Regions from separate parts of the Lactobacillus sp. UMNPBX4 genome, predicted to be linked through region 2. Evidence: predicted binding sites of a transcription regulator. Region 2 holds the regulator's gene; the other holds the start of a gene.
The links. Region 2 encodes Rex, which represses fermentation and respiration genes when NADH is low (regulators of the CRP and FNR family bind a similar motif). Its sites were predicted from a motif close to TTGTGAANTANTTCACAA; they were not measured.
Positions count from the first base shown of each region.

Region 1: the regulator Rex is predicted to act here: its motif matches at 3,037-3,054, upstream of adhE (bifunctional acetaldehyde-CoA/alcohol dehydrogenase).

Region 1 is NZ_PCZF01000042.1:2,460-14,175, reverse strand. It holds gene CP355_RS07890 (LysR family transcriptional regulator) at 1-786, opposite strand, end outside; partial or broken gene CP355_RS07885 (DapH/DapD/GlmU-related protein) at 947-1,362, shown strand; gene CP355_RS07880 (amino acid permease) at 1,389-2,762, opposite strand; gene adhE (bifunctional acetaldehyde-CoA/alcohol dehydrogenase) at 3,085-5,709, shown strand; gene glmS (glutamine--fructose-6-phosphate transaminase (isomerizing)) at 5,904-7,715, shown strand; partial or broken gene CP355_RS07865 (amino acid permease) at 8,121-8,426, opposite strand; gene CP355_RS07860 (Rib/alpha-like domain-containing protein) at 8,658-10,217, shown strand; gene CP355_RS07855 (MBG domain-containing protein) at 10,284-11,297, shown strand; gene CP355_RS07850 (MBG domain-containing protein) at 11,252-11,716, shown strand, end outside.
Region 2 is NZ_PCZF01000001.1:76,357-88,072, reverse strand. It holds gene CP355_RS00545 (sucrose-specific PTS transporter subunit IIBC) at 1-1,840, opposite strand, end outside; gene CP355_RS00540 (sucrose-6-phosphate hydrolase) at 2,062-3,519, shown strand; gene CP355_RS00535 (LacI family DNA-binding transcriptional regulator) at 3,532-4,518, shown strand; gene CP355_RS00530 (hypothetical protein) at 4,552-5,298, opposite strand; gene CP355_RS00525 (LytTR family DNA-binding domain-containing protein) at 5,295-5,753, opposite strand; gene CP355_RS00520 (redox-sensing transcriptional repressor Rex) at 5,892-6,539, opposite strand; gene CP355_RS00515 (ABC-F family ATP-binding cassette domain-containing protein) at 6,713-8,626, shown strand; partial or broken gene CP355_RS00510 (ISLre2 family transposase) at 8,840-10,236, shown strand; gene CP355_RS00505 (GntR family transcriptional regulator) at 10,454-11,164, opposite strand; gene CP355_RS00500 (Gfo/Idh/MocA family protein) at 11,157-11,716, opposite strand, start outside.

The DNA of each region.
Region 1 (11,716 bases), on a different contig from region 2:
ACTTAAAGCTGGGGATATTGGCCTAAATGTTAAACCCGATTCGCTAGAAGTATTAGCAATTTTATCTAGTGTTAACATCATAGCCGCATTGTTTTTAACTAGTAAAGTTCCGTTAAAGCTTAGGTTGACCGTTCCGATGAAATTGACGTCGTCTTTGTAATTGCCAAGCCAATTATCGAAATAGTGCATCGTGTCAGCCTGTTGAGAATTTAAGACGGTTCTGCCAACCAGATCCGCTGGGGTAATTGCCTTCTTTTTAGCCAAAGGATCGTTCTTAGTCATTAATACGCCCCATACGTCTCGTTCTGGCAATTGAATGGAAGCATAGTTTGAAAGGTTAACATTACCAATGATAGCCGCAAAATCGACTGTACCGATGTTTAACTTCTTTTCAGCGAATTCATAGTCACCACTTAGAATATGAATTTTAACTGTAGGGTAGTCCTGAATAATGTTACTTACAATATTCATCAGTCTTTGCATCCCAACACTTTCGCCGGCAGCAATAGTTAAATCACCACTGATTACAGCTGATGATTGCAGGTTGCTCTTAGTTTTGGCAGTTAAAGCTAAAATTTCTTTTGCTTGCTCTAATAAATATTGTCCCGAAGGTGTCAGAGTTAAATGGCGTGGTTGGCGGTTGAATAACTTGACCCCTAATTCGTCTTCCAAATCCGCAATCTGGCGTGATAAAGCAGGCTGAGAAACTAATAATTTCTGTGCCGCTTTCGTCATGTTTAACTCTTGCGCTGTGGCAACGAAATAATTTAAAACTCTTAATTCCATATTTTAACCATAAATAAAAGTTATTATACGTGATACTTAATAAGTTTTTTACATTACTTACTTTACCTTTTAAACTAAAAATGAGCAAGAAAAGGAGTAGCAGATTATGAAGACCCAAGATAAAGAACTTATTCAAGAAATTGTCGAACAAAATTAGCGCTTGTTGCAGAACTTGAACGCGCAGCGTCATTATGAATGTGAAGCGCGGCAATTAATCAGTGAAATCACAGGACAAAAAATCCCCAAGAGTACAGAAATTAGATTGCTATTTTACACGGATTACGGCCACAATATCAAAATAGGTGAACGCGTCTTTATTAACTCCAATGTAATGATGGTTGACTTAAGTGGCATCACCATTGAAGACGATGTTTTAATTGGACCAGGTGCATATCTTCCTTCCGTTACCACGGTTTAAAACCTAAGCAGAGAAAAGAACTCGAATTAAAGCCAGTACTTATCAAGAAAAATGCCTAGATCGGTGCCAGGGCTACCATTCGTCCAGGCGTAATTGTGGGTGAAAACACAGTAGTTGCCGGCGTACCTGCAAAAATTATCAAAAAAATAGACGAATAAAAAAACGCAACATTGTCGCGTCTTTTTTAAGCTTCTTTTTTGTCACTCCAGAGTTTGGAGATTAAGTACAAGATGATGAAAGTAATGATAGCTGAAATCATTGGGATGCGGTAGCTTGGTAAAATCAAAAGCAAGATGATCATCAATACGAAGAACAATAGAATCAAATAATCAACGTAAGGGAAGCCAGGCATTTTGAAGTCATTTAACTTATTTTCAGGTGTTTTTCTTCTGTAAGCAATGTGAGTCAAAACCATTAAGCACCAGATGATCAAGAACATACTTGTTGAAGTAGATGAAATAAAGTTAAAGGCTTGATCGCCGATAATCAAGGTAATCAGTGGTGCGCAGGCCATAAATAATGCTGACAAAATTAAAGCATTTTGTGGCAACTGCCGTCTTGATAGGTGACCAAAAGTTTGATTCCACTTGCCCTTGCCGTGGAAAGTAACGGAGAACAAAAGTCGTCCCGCACTGTATAAAAAACTATTAGTGGAGGAGACTGCTGCCGAAATTACTACGAAGTTAATAATTGAACTGGCATTGCGAATACCGGTTGCACCTAAAGCTTGCACAAAAGGACTAGAGTTAGTTGAAACTTTTGACCAAGGAATAACCAATAAAATTCCTAAAATCGCCATCACGTAGAATAGGATAATTCTGATTGGCAATTGATTGATTGCGCGTTTTAATGTGGTTTCTGGATTTTGAGCTTCAGCTGCCGTTAAACCAATTAATTCAACCCCAATAAAACTGAAGATTACCATTTGGAATCCTTGTAAAAAACCGTGTGGACCACGAGCGAAAAATCCGCCATGATCATCTAAATTAGCAAAAGCTACAGGCCCGAAACTTGTTTTGCCACCTGTAATTAATAGATACAAAATCAATAAAACGAAAGCGACGATCGTAATAATTTTGATAATAGCAAAACTAAATTCCAAATTACCAAAAACACGCGCCGAGATTAAATTGATGATTAATAAGGCAACAATGGTAATAATGCCAGGTACCCAAGGCTTTAAAGTTGGGAACCAATATTTGAAATAAATACCTAAGGCGGTAGTTTCTGCCATTCCTAAGGTGATCCAACTAAGCCAGTATAGATAACCAGTGATAAAACCGATGTTTTTACCCAGATATTGTTCAATAAAATCAATGTAAGTATGCTTGTTGAGGTCGGACATAATCATTTCGCCTAAGGCTCGCATAAGCAAGAATAGGAAAATACCTACAATGATATAGATCAAGATAACGCTAGGCCCGGCCCTATGAATACTGTCACCGACACCTAGAAAAAGACCGGTTCCGATTGTTCCTCCCAAAGCAATTAATTGAATGTGAGCATTGCTTAGGGTTCTTTTATATCCAGAACTAGTCTCTGATTTTTTCTCACTCATATATTTCCCCCATATTCTCGGTTTTCTCACATGTACTTAATATTTTATCATTTTTGCAATCGAGCACCAGTGATTATAGGAAAGCTTTAAAAAAATTCAGAAGAATAAGAAGAATAATATAAATTAATATGTTTGTTAATTCACAAACTAGCAAAAATAGCAACCGCTTTCATTAGTCTGAGAGTAAATTATAGAGTGATTTTTTATGCTTGTTCACTAGTGAATTACGTAAATTATGGCGTTTACTTTTAGATTTATTGTGCTATAGTTGACATTGTAAATTAGTTCACAAGAATTAGTAGATCTTAGAGGTAATAAAATAATGGCTAAGACACAACCAAAAGAGACTCAAACAGAGGAAGAGAAGAAAAAGCAAATTTACGACATGGTTGATAATTTAGTAAAAAGATCACATGTTGCATTAGACCAAATGGCTAACTTCACACAAGAACAAGTTGATAAGATCTGTGAAGCAGTTGCTACTGCAGGTGAACAAAATGCTTACCCACTAGCTAAGATGGCTGTTGAAGAAACTAAGCGCGGTGTAGTAGAAGACAAAACTACTAAGAACATGTACGCTAGTGAAAATATTTGGAATAGTTTACGTCACGAAAAGACTGTTGGCGTAATTGAGGAAGACAAGGAATTAGGTTTAACCAAGATTGCTGAACCTAAAGGTGTTATTGCCGGTGTTACTCCAGTAACTAATCCAACTTCAACTGTTATCTTCAAAGCTATGCTTGCTTTAAAGACTAGAAATACTATTATTTTCGGCTTCCACCCACAAGCTCAAAAGTGTTGTGTAGAAACTGGTAAGATCATTCAAGCTGCAGCCGTTGCTGCGGGTGCTCCAAAAGATGCAATTCAATGGATTGAAGAACCAAGTTTGGATGCTACTACTGATTTAATGAATAACCCAGGTGTTCAAACCATTTTAGCTACAGGTGGTCCTGGTATGGTTAAGGCCGCATATTCATCAGGTAAGCCAGCCATCGGTGTTGGTCCTGGTAACGGCCCATCCTACATTGAAAAGACTGCTAACATTGACCGTGCCGTTTACGACATTGTTTTGTCAAAGAACTTCGATAACGGTATGGTTTGTGCCTCTGAAAACTCAGTTGTTGTAGATGATGAAATCTACGACCGAGTTAAAGAAGAATTCAAGAAGTGGAGCTGCTACTTCTTGAACAAAGAAGAAATTAAGAAGTTTGAAGAACACTTCATCGATCCAAGACGTGGTACTGTTGCAGGTCCTGTAGCTGGTAAGTCAGCTTATGAAATTGCTAAGCTCTGCGGCGTTGATGTACCAAAGGAGACCAAGGTTATTGTTGCTGAATACAAGGGCGTTGGTAGAAAATTTCCACTTTCAGCTGAAAAGCTTTCACCAGTCTTCACTTTATACCGTGCTAAAGATCATGATGATGCTTTCAGAATTTGTTCAGAATTGCTTGATTACGGTGGTCGTGGTCACACTGCTGGACTTCACTCAAGTGATCAAAAAGTAATCAAAGAATTCTCAATGAAGATGGATGCATGCCGTATCTTGGTTAACTCACCAGCTGCTCTTGGTGGTATCGGTGACCTTTACAACAACATGCTTCCATCACTTACCTTGGGTACTGGTTCATATGGTGCCAACACCTTCTCACATAACATCGGTGCTCGCGATTTGCTTAACATTAAAACTGTTGCCAAGCGTCGTGACAACATGCAATGGGTAAAGGTTCCTTCTAAGACCTACTTCGAACACAACGCAGCTAACTACTTACGTCACATGCCAAACGTTAACCGTTTCTTCATCGTTACTGATGAAGGCGTAGCTGACCAAGGCTTTGCCGATGAAATTACCGACATTATTTCTAAGCGTCGTGGTCAAAAAGAATACGAAGTCTTCAAGGCCGTAACGCTTGATCCAAACACCGACGTTATTAAAGATGGGGTTCACAGAATGAACATCTTTAAACCAGACGTTGTCATCGCCATCGGTGGTGGTTCAGTAATGGACGCTGCTAAGGTAATGCGTTTATTCTACGAAAATCCAGAAATGAAGTTTGAAGAAGCTTATCAAAAGTTTTTGGATATCAGAAAAAGAGTAGTTCGCTTCCCAAAGATTAACGGCGTTCAACTTGTATGTATTCCAACCACTTCAGGTACTGGTTCAGAAGTTTCACCAATCGCTGTCATTAGCGATGCTAAGACTGGTATTAAGCACACCCTTTGTGACTATGCTTTGACCCCAGATGTTTCTATTGTTGATGACCAATTCGTACAAAAATTGCCCAAACGCTTGATTGCTTGGTCAGGCTTTGAAGCTTTAGGTCACGCAATCGAAAGTTACGTTTCAACTATGGCTACTGACTTTACTCGTGGTTGGTCACTTGAAGCTATTAAGATCATCTTCGCTAACTTGAAGAAGTCATATGATGGTGATCTTGATGCTCGCAAGAAGATGCACGATGCAGCTACTATTGCTGGTATGGCATACTCAAACGCATTCCTTGGCTTGGAACACTCAATTGCCCACACTGTTGGTTCAACCTTTGATATTCCAAGTGGTGTCAGCGATGCTATTGCTTTACCACAAGTTATCCGCTTCAATGCTAAGCGTCCAGAAAAGCTTGCTATGTGGCCTCATTACTCAGTTTACCGTGCTGACAAGGATTACGCAGAAATTGCTAGAGCTATCGGTTTGACCGGTTCAAGCGATGCTGAATTGATTGAAGAATTAGTTCAAAAGATTATCGATTTAGCTCAATCAGTTGGTATCAAGATGGCATACAAGGATTACGGTGTTGATGAAAATGAATTCAATAAGAAGGTTGACCAATTAGCTGTTGAAGCTTACGGCGACCAAAATACTGTAACTAACCCAGTTGCTCCATTAATTAGTCAAATTGCTCAATTGATGAGAGACAGCTTTGAAGGTAAGGATATTAAGACTAAGTAATTTGAATTTACACATACAAAATGGCGATCAGTATATTAAAACTGACCGCTGTTTTTTTGCTCTAAAATCGATTATACCAATTTCGATAATAATCACTTGACCGCTTTGGCAAAAAAGAATATTATTGCAACTGTAACAATGAAATCAAACTAGTCCACTGTCAAAAAGTGAACTAGACCAAAGGAGAAAAATTTATGTGTGGAATTGTTGGGGTTGTTGGTAAACCAGCAAGAGAAATTATTCTAAGCGGATTAACAAATTTGGAATACCGTGGCTATGATTCAGCTGGTATTTACTTGAATGATTTAAATGGAAATGAATATTTGACTAAGGCTGTTGGCCGTATTTCAAACTTAAAAGAAAAGTTGACTCCAGATGAACAAGGTTTGGTAGGTATTGGTCATACCCGTTGGGCTACTCACGGTAAGCCAACTGTTGACAATGCTCACCCTCACTTTGATGAAACTAAGCGTTTCTACTTGGTTCACAACGGTGTGATTGAAAACTTCGCTGAATTGAAGGAAAAGTACTTACAAGACGTACACTTCCACTCAGATACTGATACTGAAGTGGTTGTACAATTAATCGGTAAGATTGCACGCGACAAGAATTTGGATGGCTTTTCAGCATTTAAGGAAGCTTTGAAGCTTGTTAAGGGTTCATACGCATTCTTGCTTGTTGATAATACTGAACCAGATCATGTCTTTATCGCTAAGAACAAGTCACCAATGATGCTTGGTATCGGTGATGGTTTTAACATCATTGCTTCAGATGCTATTTCAGTAATGGACCAAACTAAGACTTTCGTTGATTTGCACGATGGGGATGTTGGTGACATTACTAAGGATTCTTACACTATTGAAACTGTTGATGGTAAAAAAGTTGACCGTGAACCTCACGTTTTGAACATTGATCCAAACGCAGCTTCAAAGGGTGCTTACGAATTCTACATGCTTAAGGAAATTGATGAACAACCTGGCGTAATGCGTCACATGTCACAAAACTACCTTGATGAAAATGGTGAACCAAAGGTTGATCAAGATATTCTTGATGCTATTTCTAAGGCAGACCGTTTATACATCTTCGCTGCCGGTACTAGTTACCATGCAGGCTTAGTTGGTAAGACTCTCTTTGAACATTACACTGGTATTCCAACCGAAGTTGGTTTGGCTTCAGAAGCTGGCTACCACTTCCCAATGATGAGCAAGCACCCATTCTTCATCTTCTTGACTCAATCAGGTGAAACTGCTGACTCACGTGTTGTTTTGAAGGAAGTTAACAAGCGTGGCATTCCAAGCTTAACTATGACTAACGTAGAAGGTTCAACTCTTTCTCGTGAAGCTACTTACACAATGCTCTTGGGTGCTGGCCCTGAAATTGCCGTTGCTTCAACTAAGGCTTACACCGCTCAGATTGCTTTACAAGCTGTTCTTGCTAAGGCTCTTGGTGAAAAGTTGAATAATGAAAATGCTAAGGATTGGGACTTGCGTCAAGATTTGGCAATGGCTGCAGAAGGCATCCAACAAATCGTTGACGGTAAGGAAAAGATCAAGAAGCTTGCAGATGACTACTTGATTAAATCAAGAAATGCATTCTACATTGGTCGTGGTATTGACTATGCTGTTGCTCTTGAAGCTGCTCTTAAGTTGAAGGAAGTTTCATACATCCAAACTGAAGGTTTTGCAGCGGCAGAACTTAAGCACGGTACTATTTCATTAATTGAAAAGGGTACTCCGGTAGTTGCTTTGATTAATGATCCAGTTACTGCTGATCTTACTCGTGGTAATATTCAAGAAGTTGTTTCTCGTGGTGCTAGTGTAATTACTATTGTTGGTAAGGACTTTGCTCGCGAAGGCGATGACATTGTTTTGCCAGAAATTAACTACTACATGTCAGCACTTTTGACAGTTGTACCTGCTCAACTTCTTGCATACTACGCTTCTAAGGATAAGGGCTTAGATGTTGATAAGCCACGTAACTTAGCTAAGAGTGTTACTGTTGAATAATTAATATTTGAATAAAACTAAGGATAGCGATGGTGAATGTGCCATCGCTATTTTTAGTTAAGATAATTCATTGAGATATTTTTGTACGGACTTAAAAAACTTGCTATAATAGTAATGAAAAAGAGGTCGGCAAATGAGCCGAATTCTAGCATTAGTTGTAACGCATCTGATACAGACACGAAGGCGTCTTCTTTCTATTAGGATAGGAATACGAGTTAAAAATCACTCATAAGCACTATCTCCTTGAAGGATTGCCACCGCTTCAGCTTTTCTACGGATAAAATTATACTAAATTCGAATATACGTTCACAAGCGAACAAAGTAAATTTATCGTAAATCTCGAGTAAAAATAAAAGGGACCGAATCAATTTGATTCGATTCCTTTTTGCATCTAATTGTTTTTAGCTATTTCTGCCGCATTTTAGCTAAATATTGTTGGTGCTTTTGTTCTGCCTTTTCGTCTTTTTCAATAAAGAAGTAGGCGACAGCAGCCAAGACACCGACTACAACACCAACCAAAATTGTCTTCCAAGTGAAGTTAGTAACCATGTAGCAGGAAATTAACAAAGCCAAGATTGGAATTGTGTAACCGCCAGGAAGCTTGAAGCCATGGTTAGGGAATTCATTGATGTGCTTGAATTTGATAACTGCCAAAATTGATGGCACGTATTGAACAAAGGAAGCAAGAACGATGCAGGATACCAAGAAATTGATAATTGTAAATAGAATAATTAAGCCAATAGCTGTCCCATAATAAACAACTGCGTTGTTGTATACTGGCCAAAAATTGGCGAATATTTCTACGAAAACTACGCTTTAGCTTATGCTCTAGGAATTACGGCTGGTGTTAGTGATTGGACTGCGCCAAAGAGTTTATATACCACTAAAACTAATAAATTTAAGCTGAATTTAACTTATACCAATGGATTTGATCAGCTTGCATTGCCTAATGCGGATAAGCAAGAAATCGAAGTTAACTATATCACAGCACCTAGTTTAAAAGACGATCCCATTTATATCTTTAATGCCGGCGGTGATGCAAGTCCAACTCTTAACATTTCTATCGATGGCAGGCCAACTAAATATCCAATAGCAAATCTCGGGTTACAATACCCTGTAGCCGTTGGTCAAAATAAGCAACTAATCCAACAGGCAGTTAATGGCAGTGATTTTAAAAATCAGGTTAAGATTACCTTAACTGATGGCACGCAAATGTCTGCTAGTCAGTTACAATTAGCTGGAACTAATCAGACTAGTGCCGACATGAATTCTGGTAAGTTTCATTTGATTATCAATACAACTTTTAACAATGGGTTTACTGATGCTGGTCAGCCACTAATCTTTGCTAATCCAGACAGTCAAGATCCGGGAGCAACGCAAAAGTTTGCTAAGGCTGTGAAAAAAGCATATAAAGATTTAGGCTGTGCTCAAACTAAACCAGTAAACGTTGGTACTTTACCACAAATAAAATGGCAAAGAATTAAGGAAGATGCCTTTGCCATCATGACTTCTGTAAAAAATATAAAGAATGAAGTAGTAGATCTTACCAACGGCCCTACAAGTTACACAGAGAATGACGGTCGCAACTTAAGCAATTTTGTTGAAAAACCTGTAACAGTTAAAGGTGGTCCTCATGGGACTATTAATGTAATTAATAATTTACTCTCTGGTGGCAATAAAGTTTGGCCTGCTGGAACTACCTTTGAATGGCAGGGTGACAACGGCGAAAAGAGTCTGGTTCTAGACAAAGCCGGAGAAACCAGGAACGGTAATATTGTAATTACTTTGCCAAGTGGTTCAAGGTATACGGTTAAGGATATTACGCTTACTACCAAGGCTAATGTAAAGGCCGAGAGTAGAACAATTGATTATGGTACGAAGTTAACGGCTAAAGATCTTGTTACTAACACGGATGTCTTTCCAGAAGGTACTACTTTCCAATACGTTGGTAATGAATCTAATTGGATGAAGCCAGGTTCCTACAATGATGTTCAGATTACTGCTACGTATTATGATCAAGGAACTAAGAAAAATATTGTTACTCCAGTAGCTCACTGTAATGTAGCCATTAATGACAGTCGCCGCATTACGGTCTTAAAGGGCTACACTGCTTATAATAGTGGTCCTGCTGACAATAAGAATAAGGTCCCAGCAAATCAATTTGTATTCCCAACTTGGAATTCAGAAAATACATCTCTTTCTAGCAACGCATCAATAGCATATGCAGATGCAGCTTCTGTTTATGAAGCAAAGCCAGTTCACACGATTTTGTATATTCCTGATGAAGTTCAAACTAGAACACTTACTGCTCATTTTAAGATTGCTGGTGGTGAACATAATGGGGAAACTATTGCTCCAGATGCTCAAGTTCAAGTATTCTTTAAGAAAGCAGGTACTTTAGATACAGCTACTAATAAGATTGTTTACACTGGTAATTGGGCTCCAGATTGGGATGCAGGCGACGAAGCTACTCCTGGTTTCCACGTAATTTCAGGATCTTGAAGTTTACTACCTAAGGGTAATGACGCTTCTATTGGATTGACTTCTCCTAGTCGTGATGGTTACACCGTGGCTAACATTAGATATGATGGTTCATACTCAACTTTCACATTTGCAAACCCAAATTACAACTCTAATACGGTCTATATGAATAATGATAATGATGTTTGGTACATGAGAAATGACTTAACTACTTACTATGTTCCAAATTCATTATTAAATAAGAGTGTTACAAGAACGATTACCATTAAGGAACCAGGTCAAGCAGATCGCACAATTACGCAAACTGCCAAATTAAGCAGACAAGTTAAAGTAAATGGTGATGATACTGGAGTCACCTTTGAAGGCTTTGATGGTAGTGGTTGGAAAGCTGATAGTAACTGGGGCGTACAAGATGTTCCAATTCATGCTGGCTACAACATTTCTGTCACTCAAACAGTTAAAGGAGGATCTACCTCAACTCCACTTCAACTTGTAAATGGTCAAATCCCTGCCGAAACAGTAAACGGTGATACTAAGAATACGCAAATTGTTGTAACTTACGGTGCTACTGCAACTGCTACAGCAACTCTTGGCAAGGAAGGTAGTCGCGATTATGATGCAAAGACTACTTCAGTAGCTGATGTTTTGAGCAAGTTAGGTTGGACTGATAGTGGTTTTGTAAAGAATCAAACATTGAAGTCAACTGACTTAACTGCTAGTGACTATGCTTGGTTCACCAAGAATGCTGATGGTACGTTCACTGCTATGACTGGTGATCCAATCAATGCAGGAACTTACTACTTGAAGCTCAAGGATAGTTTAGAAGCTAAGCTGAAAGCGGAAAATCCAAACTACAACTTAACGATTAATGGTGAATTTACTTACACAATTAATCCTGTAAGTGGTACTGCAACTTTAAGTGGTTCAGCTTCTAAGATTTACGATGGCAAGGATATTTCACTTGATGACTTGAATAGTCCTGATGGTGATATTGAAGCTAAGTTTACTTTCCCAGGTAGCATGATACTTACAAGTTACATGCAGGTGACTACACCATTGAAAATAATTCAGCTAAGGCCGATGACTACACTGTTAGCCTAAGCACTGATGGCCTCGCTCGCTTGCAAGCTGCTATTGATAATTACGCAGGTGCAGGTAATGTAACTCCTGCTGCTAAGGATTTAAGTAGCAATGCAAGCTTTACAATTAAGCAAAAAGACTTAACCGTAACTTTAGACAAGAAACCAAATACCACTCCTGGTAAGACTTACGATGGTCAAACAGCAACAATTGACGATAATGATGCTCAATTTACTGCAGCTGGTTTAGTTGAAGGTCAAACTTTGAATGTTGCTAACTTGACACCTAGTGATTATGAGTGGGTTGATAAAGATGGCAAGAAATTGGATAAAGTTCCAACCGATGCTGGTACTTACTACATTGCTTTAACTCAAGCTGGTGTAAAGCAATTGCAAAAGGATAATCCAAATTACAAAGTTAGCGAAAGTGGTCAGTTTGCA
Region 2 (11,716 bases):
TAGTGTCGTAACCTGCTTTCTTCACAGCATCAAGGTCAACTGTACCAAGCTTATCGCCCTTTTCAACTCTTTGCCCTTGTTTTACAAAGCTTTCGAAGTGTTCACCCTTAAGGTTTACAGTATCAAGACCGATGTGAATCAATACTTCAGCACCGTCATCTGACTTAATACCGTATGCGTGCTTAGTTTCGTAAGCAATAGTTACAGTACCAGTAACTGGTGAGTAAATTGTACCGTCACTAGGGATAACAGCAGCACCGTCACCCATTAACTTAGCTGAGAATACTTGATCGTTAACCTTAGTTAAGCTTTCTGGAGTACCATCAACTGGTGAAGCAATAACTTCATCCTTTAATGATAATTCCTCCTTACCGAGCTTTTCTGCCTTTTGATTTTCTTCAGCGTAATCATCTGCATCGTTTACTGGAACATCTTGTTCAGCAACTTCTTCCTTCAAGTGACCCTTACCGTAAACGTAAGTTAAGACAAAGGCAACTACAAAACTGATTGCTACAGAAACAATCCACATTGGAATAGTCTTTGGATAAATTGAAAGGAATCCAAGGAAACCAGCTGAACCAAGGGCAGCTGCAGTTACGTGCATGAAGCCAGCAAATGCGGCAGCAACACCTGAACCGATCAAAGCACAGAAGAATGGGAACTTGTACTTCAAGTTAACACCGAAAAGTGCTGGTTCAGTAATACCAAGAAGTGCAGATACACCTGATGAACTTGCCAACCCCTTCATCTTCTTGTTCTTAGTCAAGAAGTAAACTGCGAAGGTTGCGGCACCTTGAGCAACGTTAGCCATACATGCGGTAACAAAGATAAAGTCACCAGAACTTGCTGGATTCTTAGCAAATGCTGCCAAAAGTTGAGTTTCAACAGCTGGGAAACTTTGGTGAAGACCAGTAGTAACAATTGCTGAATAAGTCAAACCAAAGACACCCATACCAAAGGCACCAGTAGTGTTGTAAAGCCATACGATTGCATTAGTAATAGCGTCTGAGATACCCTTGAAGACTGGTCCAATAATTACAAAAGTAAGGAAACCAGTAATCATAATTGAAAGAAGTGGTGTAAAGGTAAAGTCAACTGCAGATGGAAGCCATTTGTGGAATCTCTTTTCCAAAATTGATAATACCCAAACTGATACTAAGACAGGAATAACTTGGTATTGGTAGTTAGTTTGTGCAACATGTAAACCAAAGATATCCCAGAACTTAGTAGCACCACCCAAGTTAGGTGTGGTCATAATCATACCGATTGCAGCACCCAAGAATTGGTTAGCTCCAAACCTTTTAGCCGCCGACATACCTACCAGAATTGGCATAAAGATAAATGGAGCAGCTGACATGACTTGGATCATGTTAGAAAGGCCAGCAATATTAGGTGCCATTTGAACAACTGACTTAGAACCAAATAGTCCTGGTGAAGTCAAGAAGTTGTTCAAAGCCATCAACAAACCACCAGCAACTAAGGCTGGAATGATTGGAACAAAGATGTCAGACAAAAGTTTAATGAAATCCATTACTGGATTCTTCTTTTTACCTTCTGCAGCGACCTTCTTCAAATCATCGGTTGATAATTCTTTCAAGCCAGTGATCTTAATGAATTCATCATAAACATCATTAACATCCCCTGGCCCAATAATAACTTGATATTGGCCATTAGTCTTAAAGGTACCTTTAACATCTGGATCGTTGTCCAATGCTTTTTGGTCAACCTTTGAGTCATCTTTTAAAACTAAACGCAAACGAGTAGCACAGTGAGCACCAGCGATAATATTGTCGCGGCCCACGTCTTTAATTACTCGTTCAGCCACCTTTCTGTGGTCCATATTTGTTTCCTCCTATGTAAACGTTTTATTCTCAATTCACTAACTATGATAACGCATTCATGAAATATGTCAATCGTTTGACAGAAATTTCTTTATTTATTTTACAGACTTATGACTTAATAAGCCAATTTTGCTGATATAAAATATGATAAGCGTTTGACACATTTTTTATTATCTACTAAAATACAAATGAAAGATAACGCTTACACGGAGGCAAAATTATGGAATGGACAAGAGAAAAACGTTATTTACCTTATAGTAAATGGGATGCAGAGACCTTACTTGACTTACAAGCAGAGGCCGCAAATTCCGCTTATCAAATGCATTACCATTTACACCCTATTTCAGGTTTAGTTAATGATCCAAATGGATTTTCTTATTTTAATGGTGAATATCACCTGTTTTATCAATCATATCCATTTGGTGCTGTTCACGGTTTAAAATCATGGGTCCACTTCAAGTCTCAAGACTTAGTTCACTGGATCAATCTCGGCTTAGCTGTTAAGCCTGACAGCATGGCAGATTCACACGGTGCCTACTCAGGTTCTGCTCGTGAAATCGACGGCAAATTATTCTTAATGTACACAGGTAATCACCGTGATGAAAACTGGGTTCGCACTCCTTACCAAATTGGTGCTTGGATGGATAAAGATGGTGTCTTCAAAGACAAAACTGTTTTATTCAAGAATCCTGATCACATCACTGAACATTTCCGCGATCCTCAAATTCTTAAGGAAAATGACACTTACTATGCGATTTTAGGTGCACAAGACAAAGCTGAAAAACACGGTCATATTGATGTTTGGAAATCTAAGGATCTTAAGAATTGGGAAGAATTAGGCTTCTTAAACTTATCAGATCACGTTTTAGGCTACATGATTGAATGTCCTAACATTGTTCGCGTCGGCGGTAAAGTCGTAGTCATTTTCTGCCCTCAAGGTTTAGATAAAAAGATTGCAGACTATGATGATATTTACCCTAACATGTATGTGATTGCCGATGACATTGATTTTGAAAATCACTGTTTAATCAACCCAGGTCCTTTACACAACCTCGACGAAGGCTTCGATGTTTATGCTACACAAGCATTTAACGCCCCTGATGGTACTGCATACGAAGTTAGCTGGGTTGGTTTGCCTGATACCACTTACCCAACCGATGATGAAAATTGGGCTAACTGCTTAAGCCAAGTTAAGAAGTTGAGTATTCATGATGGCAAACTAATTCAAGAACCAGTTGAAACTATCAAGTCATTACGCAGAAATGAAGAAAAAGTTAGTGGTAAGACAATAAAAGAAAATACTACCGGCCAATATGAATTAAAGTTAAATATTTCAGCTAACCAAACTGGCACTTTGCACTTTGCTGCTAACGATGATTTAAGCGAAAGCTTGCAAATCAAGTTTGATACCAACGATGGAAAATTAACTTTGGATCGTGCTCAGGCTGGGAAGAAAGTAGCAGTTGATTATGGCACCACTAGATCTACTAGCTTTACTCCACACGAAGACTTAAAACTTGATATTTTTGTCGATCACTCATTAGTAGAAATCTTCGTTAACGGTGGCGAACATGTTCTAACTGGCAGATTTTTCACTGATCCAGTTAACCAACGAATTAAATTTGATCAAGATACAAATTATCAAGGAACTTTCTACAATATGGAAACGATCCTTTAATAAGGTGATATTATGGCAGTAAAATTGACAGATGTTGCACAAAAAGCTGGTGTTTCAGTAACAACTGTCTCTCGAGTAATTAATAATCATGGCTATTTAAGCGATAAAACCAAACATAAAGTTTTCACAGCTATGAAAGAATTAAATTATCAACCTAATTCCCTTGCTCGATCACTTCAAGGCAAAAAAATGAAATTAATTGGATTGATTTTCCCAGAAATAACCAATCCATTTTTTGCGGAACTAATACAAGATATCGAAAACATTTTATTTGAAAAGGGATATAAGATAATCCTTTGTAATGCTCAAAGAGATAAAGAAAAAGAACGTGCCTACCTAAAAATGCTCTTAGCCAACCAGGTTGATGGTATTATTGCCGGAGCTCATAATTTAGGAATCGAAGAATATCAAGAATTAGGATTGCCGATTGTTTCTTTTGATCGTAAATTATCCGAAAATGTACCTATTGTCAGTTGTGATAATTATCAAGGAATCAAATTAGCAGTACATGATTTAATTCAAAGTGGTTGTCATAAAATTTTCTTTTTAGGAAATAAACAATTAAAAGGTAACCCTACAGACCAACGATTAAAGGCCTATTTAAACGAAGCAGAAAATTTAAATTTTACTCCCCACATTTGTTCAGTAGCATTTTCTGATTCTACATTATTGAAGAATATAACTATTCACGAAATGCTGCAAAATGATCATCCTGATGGTGTTGTTTGCACAGATGATTTAACCGCAATCTTAGTTTTACAAGAAGCACGAAAGTTAGGATTAAAAGTACCTGAAGATTTAAAAGTAATTGGCTTTGATGGTACTAAACAAATTCAAACTTACCATTCTGAATTATCAACAATTGCTCAACCCATCAATGATATAGCTATTTTGTTAGTTAAACTTTTGCTTCAAAGAATTAGTGATCCTAATAAAGAACTTAACAAAAAGCATTACATCTTACCTGTTAAATTAATTAAAAGTTTAACAACCGCATGAAAATAAGGCTTGGAGATTTCCAAGCCTTATTTTTTAGACATATTCTATTTTGATATCACTCATGCTCGAACGACCTTGAATAATTAAAGTTGGTCCACCACCGTTAGACGTACCATCAATTTCAAAATCACCTGACATGAAAGTAGATGCCATGTTGCTTTCTACCTGCCATGATAATGGTAAATAGATCGTCAAATCTGTCATTGTTATATTGACATTCATTGTCACTGTTTCATTTGCTGCCTGAGCATCATCTAAGTATAAGTTAACATCACTCATTTTAGCATTCACATCAATTGTCTCTAGTGCTTTAGAATGAATATAACGAGAAGTGTCTGACATAGTTTGATCAACTACTACATGAGAACCTTGTTCTTTGCTTACTGTATCAGTAAAGATATGATCTGTAAGATTTTCTCTTTTGTCCCTAAAGTTTTTAATTTTCTTATTTGCATAAACCACCGTATGAAATCGATTGCGAAAAATAATCCCCAATCCAATTGAAATTAGGACTGCTGCAAGTAAAATAGTCCACGGTACCAACCGAGTAATATGTAGTGGTTCAGCGAAAATCATTAAAATGAACGCAACGGAAAAGACACTCTCAGTGATCCGACGATTAATTAATCCATCTAATAAACTGATTGCAAAAATCACTGTCCCAATCGCAGCCCAGAACCCTAGTCTGTAAGTCCAAATCCCCATTTGGTTTAAAACTACAAACAATGCACAGGCAATAAAGAAGATGCCCCAAAAAGCTCGTCCCAATTTACCTCTCATTGAAAATTCCTTCTTTCTTCTAAACGATTACGCAAATCACGATAATAATGCCGCGATACATAGACCGTTTTATATGATTCTTCAAATTTAATCTGACAGTTAGAAATCGAACGTGTAATGGCATATATTTTATCCAAATTCAAAATAGTAGATTTAGCTACTCGCATAAAATTGCCGCCCAATATATCTTCTAACTCATACAATTTGTATTTAACTTGATAAGCATTTTTCGTCGTATGAGCCATGACGATCTTACTGTCAGTTTCAAAGAAAAGGATGTCGCTTAAATTCAAATAATAAGAGACATCATCTTTGATAGCTTCGATCTGCTCAAGATTAGGCGTTTGTTTCTGCAAGGCATGATACAATTGTTCAATTTCTGGCGTTAATTCCGAAGCATTAATAACTATTTCTGTCTCCTTTTGATTAGGATCAATATTTAATTTTACCTTCAAGCTTCATCCCTCCCTTCGACTTAACTATATTAAACCAAGAATCTTGCGTGAAAACTAGCTATTTAGACTAAGTGGTCAATTTTCATGACTAAGAGGTAAAAAAGACTACCTTTCATTTAGAAAAGTAGTCTTTTAAGATTATAATTCATCGTTCTTTTGCTTTTCAGAATCTAAAAAGTAAATCAATGTTTGCAATTCTGTTGCCAAATCTACATTTTGCACTCTTACACTTGCAGGAGCAGATAATCTAATCGGTGTAAAGTTCATAATTCCCTTAACTCCCGCATCTACCATTTCATCAGTAGTCTTTTGGGCAGCGGTTGAAGGAACAGTTAAAATAGCAATTGAAATTTGTTGATCACTTAATTGCTGCTTTAAATCTTTCATATCGTAAACAGGAACGCCGCTTAGGATACGACCTGTAATTTTTTTATTAATATCAAAAGCACAAGAAATTCTAATATTGTTGCTTCGCTTAAAATTGTAATTAAGTAACGCCCTTCCCAAGTTACCAACACCAACTAAAGCAACGTTTGTCAATGTATCTTGATTTAAAATCTTTTTGAAAAAGCTCAGCAAATTCTTTACATCATAACCATATCCGCGCTTACCTAAAGCACCAAAATATGAGAAATCTCTTCTAATCGAAGCACTATCAACTTGAACTGCCTCAGATAGTTCAGTGGAAGAAACCTTATCCTTGCCTTCTTCATTTAAAATGATCAAATAACGATAATATAAAGGTAGTCTTTTTGCTGTTGCTTTTGGAATTTTTATTCTATCCATAATAGAAGCCCCCAACTGTATTTCATGTTTGTGAATGCACAATCAAGCATATCTATCATACCTGTTAACAGGGTGTTTGTCCAAACATATTTTTCACAAAGATTATTTTTCACATGTATTTAGTATTCGATCACTTTCTACCATATGGTAGAATAATGGTTAGGTGAAAAATTATGATTATTGCACAAGGACACGATTTAGAACAACAATTTGGTGCCAACACTTTATTTAAAAATGTTACTTTTTCAATCGATTCTAATGCCCGAATCGGTTTAGTTGGTCCCAACGGGGTCGGTAAAACTACCCTATTAAAAATTATGACAGGCGAGCAAGAACCAACTCACGGTGAATTCACTGTTAACAAGGGCATTGATGTAGGTTACATTGCTCAGGAAAATGCATTAAACGAAGACAAGACCATTTGGGATGAAATGGAATCTGTTTTTGCACCCTTAATAAAGGAAGCAAAAAGTTTAACTCACATGCAAGAACAAATTGCGGAACATCCCGAAGACCAGGAACTGCTTAAGCAATATGACCAAAAGCAATTTGCTTTTGAACAAAAAGGCGGTTATACCTACCAATCAGATATTAAGAGTATCCTGAATGGTTTCAAGTTTCCAGAAAATACTTGGCAAAAGAAGATTGGCAGCCTTTCTGGCGGTGAAAAGACTAGATTAGCTTTCGTAAAGTTGCTTCTGCGTAAGCCCGCATTGCTTTTGCTAGACGAACCTACTAACTACCTTGACTTGGATACGCTTGATTGGTTGGAAGGCTTTTTGAAGAACTATAGCGGTACAATTTTGGTTGTATCCCACGACCAGTACTTCTTAGATCATTTGGCAACTCAAATCTTCGAATTGCAATTTGGTAAATTAACTCCATTTAAGGGTAATTATTCTGCTTACGTAATGCAGCGTGAACAACGTGATAAAGATCAAGAAGCAGCATATGAAAAGCAACAGGCCGAGATCAAAAAAGACGAAGAATTTATTCAAAAGAATTTAGTAAGAGCTACTACTACCAAACGTGCTCAGAGTCGTCGTAAAAAGCTTGAAAAAATCGAACGAATCAAGCCACCAAAGCATAAGAACAAGGTTCGAATTCACTTTAATAGCGAGCGCCCTTCTGGTAAGGAAGTTTTAATTCTTAACGATTTAACTATTGGTTATCCAGACAAAACAATGGTTAGTGATATTTCCTTCCAAATTAATAAAGGTGATCGTGTAGCTATTATTGGACCAAATGGTATCGGTAAATCTACATTACTTAAAACCATTATGAAACAATTGCAGCCTAAAGGTGGTTCCATTAAATACGGCGCATCTTTAGACATCGGGTATTATGATCAGGAATTGCAAAGACTTGATCCTTCTAAGACCGTTTTGGACACTGTTTGGGATCGTCATAAGACAATGCCAGAACGTGATGTTCGTTCAATCTTGGCCAGTTTTCTTTTTACTGCTAAAGATATTGATAAAACTGTCGGACAACTATCCGGTGGTCAAAAAGCCAGATTAACTTTAACAGTTCTTTCTCTTGAACACGATAACTTCTTGTTGATGGACGAACCTACCAACCACTTGGATATCGAAGCAAAAGAAGTGCTTGAAAAAGCACTAAAAGACTTCGATGGCACTTTGCTCTTCGTTTCTCACGACCGTTACTTCATTAATCAATTAGCTAATAAAATTGTTTCTGTTAGAAATAGTCACGCCAAGATATATAATGGTAATTATTCTTACTATCTTGATGAAAAAGCAAAGCAAGAAATAGCTGCCTCATCTTCAACAGAAGTTCAACCTACTAAACAAGTCAGCCAGCAAAAGCTTTCTTACCAAGAACAAAAACAGCGTGATTCACAAAAGAGAAAATTGCAGCGCGCAATTGACCAAGCTGAACAAAAGATTGAAGAATTAGAAGAACAAGAACAAAGTATTCAAAATGAAATGGCAAATCCTGATATTGCTTCCAATTTTGATAAGCTTGGACCACTTCAAGAGCAATTATCTGATGTTCAAAAACAGCTAGATGATGCAAATAACGCTTGGGAAAAAGCAATCGAAGAAATGGATAATTTTGAATAACATATCTAAAGACTTCCACAATATGTGGTAGTCTTTTTTGTGTTTATGGCTATATTAAGTAACGGATTTTATTATTCCTAAGTGTAAAATAGTTTGCGGTGACGCTTAGTTACAAATTAAAAAGGAGCCAAATCCAATTTAGGACTTGACTCCAAAACAAAAAGACCAGTAGTCTGATGTTAAGCAAAAAAACATATTAGAAACTGGTCTTTTATGAATTTAATTGTAACTGAAATCGTAGGTATTTTAAAGTCTGAAACTAATATTATTAAACGTGAAAAAGCTTTAGTAGTCTTCTTTCTTAATTTGATTAGAAACTTAATGGCTTTAGCCTTGGAACAAGTTGATCAAGAGCTAAGTGAATCAATGAAGAATCAAGGCTACCAGATTGAAAAGAAGAATCAACGTTCAATTAATATAGCTTTTGGTGAAGTAACTTATTCTAGAAGAAGGTATGTGAAAGCTGGTACAGAAAGCCGCTATCCGTTAGATGAATTAATGGGCTTTGATAAATATAAGCATTACAGTGTTTTAGCTGTCAGAAATATTTTAGAAGTAAGTAGTGTTACCACTTATCGCAATACTGCCTTAGCTGTTAATTGCCTTTCAGGTTTTAATATTAGTCATGCTCAAGTAGGTAATCTGGTCAAAGCTGCTGGTCAAAAGATCAAAGAACAACAAGAATCCGATAGTCGTTATGATGCGCAAACTTCAAAGAAAAAAGTGTCAGTACTGTATCTTGAAGGCGATGGCGTCATGATTAAAGGCACTCAAGGACGGTTAGAGTTTCATCGCTATCAGATTTGTGAAGGTATTCGTAATGACGCAGAGAGCGAGTTAATGCCAAGGAATTTGTATCGTTAAGCCGTTTGGATGCTTTGAATGAAGCTAAAGAATATTTAGCTAACACTTATGATTTAACTGACACTTTGATTATCAGTAATGCCGATGGCGGTGCTGGTTATACTAAAAAAGACTTTGGCGAAATTGTTGGTCATTGCAGTAAACATGAGCACTTTTTAGACGTTTTCCATCTGAACAAGAAGATTAAAGATCGTCTTTGCTTTGTCCAAGAACTGCAGGGTAAATTAATCTATGCCTTAGAGTTTAAGTACGACCGCGACTTAGTGAATACAATCTTGAATACGGTTGAAAGTAAACTATTTGATGAGCTAGATACTGCGCAAAACTATGAGCATCTCGCCCGACTTCGCAGTTATATTGATAGCCACTGGGACGATATCAAGCCGTTCAAAATGCGTAATTTAAAGGTTACTAAAGCAATCGGTAGCTGTGAGAGTAATCACCGTAAGTACACTTATCGGGTTAAGGGACAAGGCAAATACTGGTCTAAAGCTGGCGCAGAAGGCATGCTCAGAATATTGACCTGCATCAAGAATCACGACTTAGAGAAATGGCTCAATAGTAACTTTGAGACAGGTAAGTTGATCAGTTTAGACCGCAAGAAACTACAGGCAGCAGCTAGAGATAGCTTAAAGCGGCGTCATGAAACGCACATTGAAATTCAACATGGAGCGTTAACAACAGAAGTTGCTGGCGGAAGTTATTTAAGTAAATTCAATCGAATGTTAAACCACATAAATTATTAAGGAATTAAGGTCAGACTAATGGTTTTTAGGCTACCGCAAAAACATTGACACTTACGTTGTACGCTGGTTAATTGATGATAGTGCTTAGAAATGCTAGAATTTGAATTGGTCATGAAGATCTTCCTTTCTTGATTTTTCGTCACTTCAAGTTTAGGTCTTCATGGCCTTTTTGTTTAACACTTAGTGTTGCACTTCATTTTTAAATCCGGGTTTTATTCTATTTTTTTAAATCGATTAAGAAATAATTTTCATCCCCGCGATATGTGGCAATAGAATATTCGATCGGAATTTCCTTCTTAGTGTAACCATAAGTGTGGAAATAAAAGACCGGATCATTTTCTGCAATATCTAATAAATCAGCTGTTATCTCATTGGCAGCCTTAACTTCCAGCTTACGCTTGACATGAATCACCGACAAATCTCTTTTGCTCAGTTCTTGATAAAGTGAGTGCGTTGAAAAATCAATTTGCCCTAAATCAGTTAAATATTTTACAGGTAAATATGTTGTCACTACTACATTAGGACTACCATCAGCCGAACGTAAACGCGTTAACTTGTAGACTTCATCGTTCGCCTTCAACTTTAAAGCTTGCCTTACCTCTTCTGTAGACTTTGCTTTTTTAAAGTAAAGAACTTGAGTCTGAGCAGTTAAACCTTTTTGCTTCATTTCACAATCATAGCTTTGAATGACATGAGTAAATTCCTGGGCAATTTTAGTCTGCTTAACAATTGTACCAACATGCTTACGGCGTTCTAAGTAGCCCTGATTAACCAAACCCTGGACAGCATGACTAATCGTTGGACGAGAGACTTCGTATTTAGCTGCAAGTTCTACTTCTTTCGGAATCAGATCACCGGTTTGATAACTGCCATCAGTTATCTGCTTACGCAAAATTTCTTCAATTTCTTGATACTTCGCCTTAGTCATGAGGCAAAAACTCCTGTGCTTTTTCTAATACGCTAATCGCATTCAAGCTATGCTCTGCAGCTTCATCGGCCGCTTGCTGATCATGTTCTTTGATCTTACGTGCAAAGTAATTAAACTCGCTAATCATGCGGTGATCATACTTATTGAAGTTATAATGCTTTGGCTCTTCTTTTCCTATTTGAACATAATAATCAGGCAGAACATTTAATGGTCCATCAAAGTAGATTAACCCCTTCTCGCCTTCAATATAAGAACGAGTTGGTCCAACTGCATCCTTGGCTGCAATTAAACTAGCTTGCTTATCATCATAAGTTAAATTCAGAATACCGGAAGTGTCAGTACCACGCTGAATTGTTGGTAAGTATGAAATTTGCTTTGGCTGACCAAATAAACTGACACAGAAATTGATGTTGTAGATATTCATATCCATTAAAGCACCGCCACCCATTTTACGATCAAACTTAGGAATATGAACACCTGCTAAGAAGTCCGCATAGTGACTAGAAATTTGTGTCAGATTCAAAGCTATGACATGAACCTTGCCGATCTTTT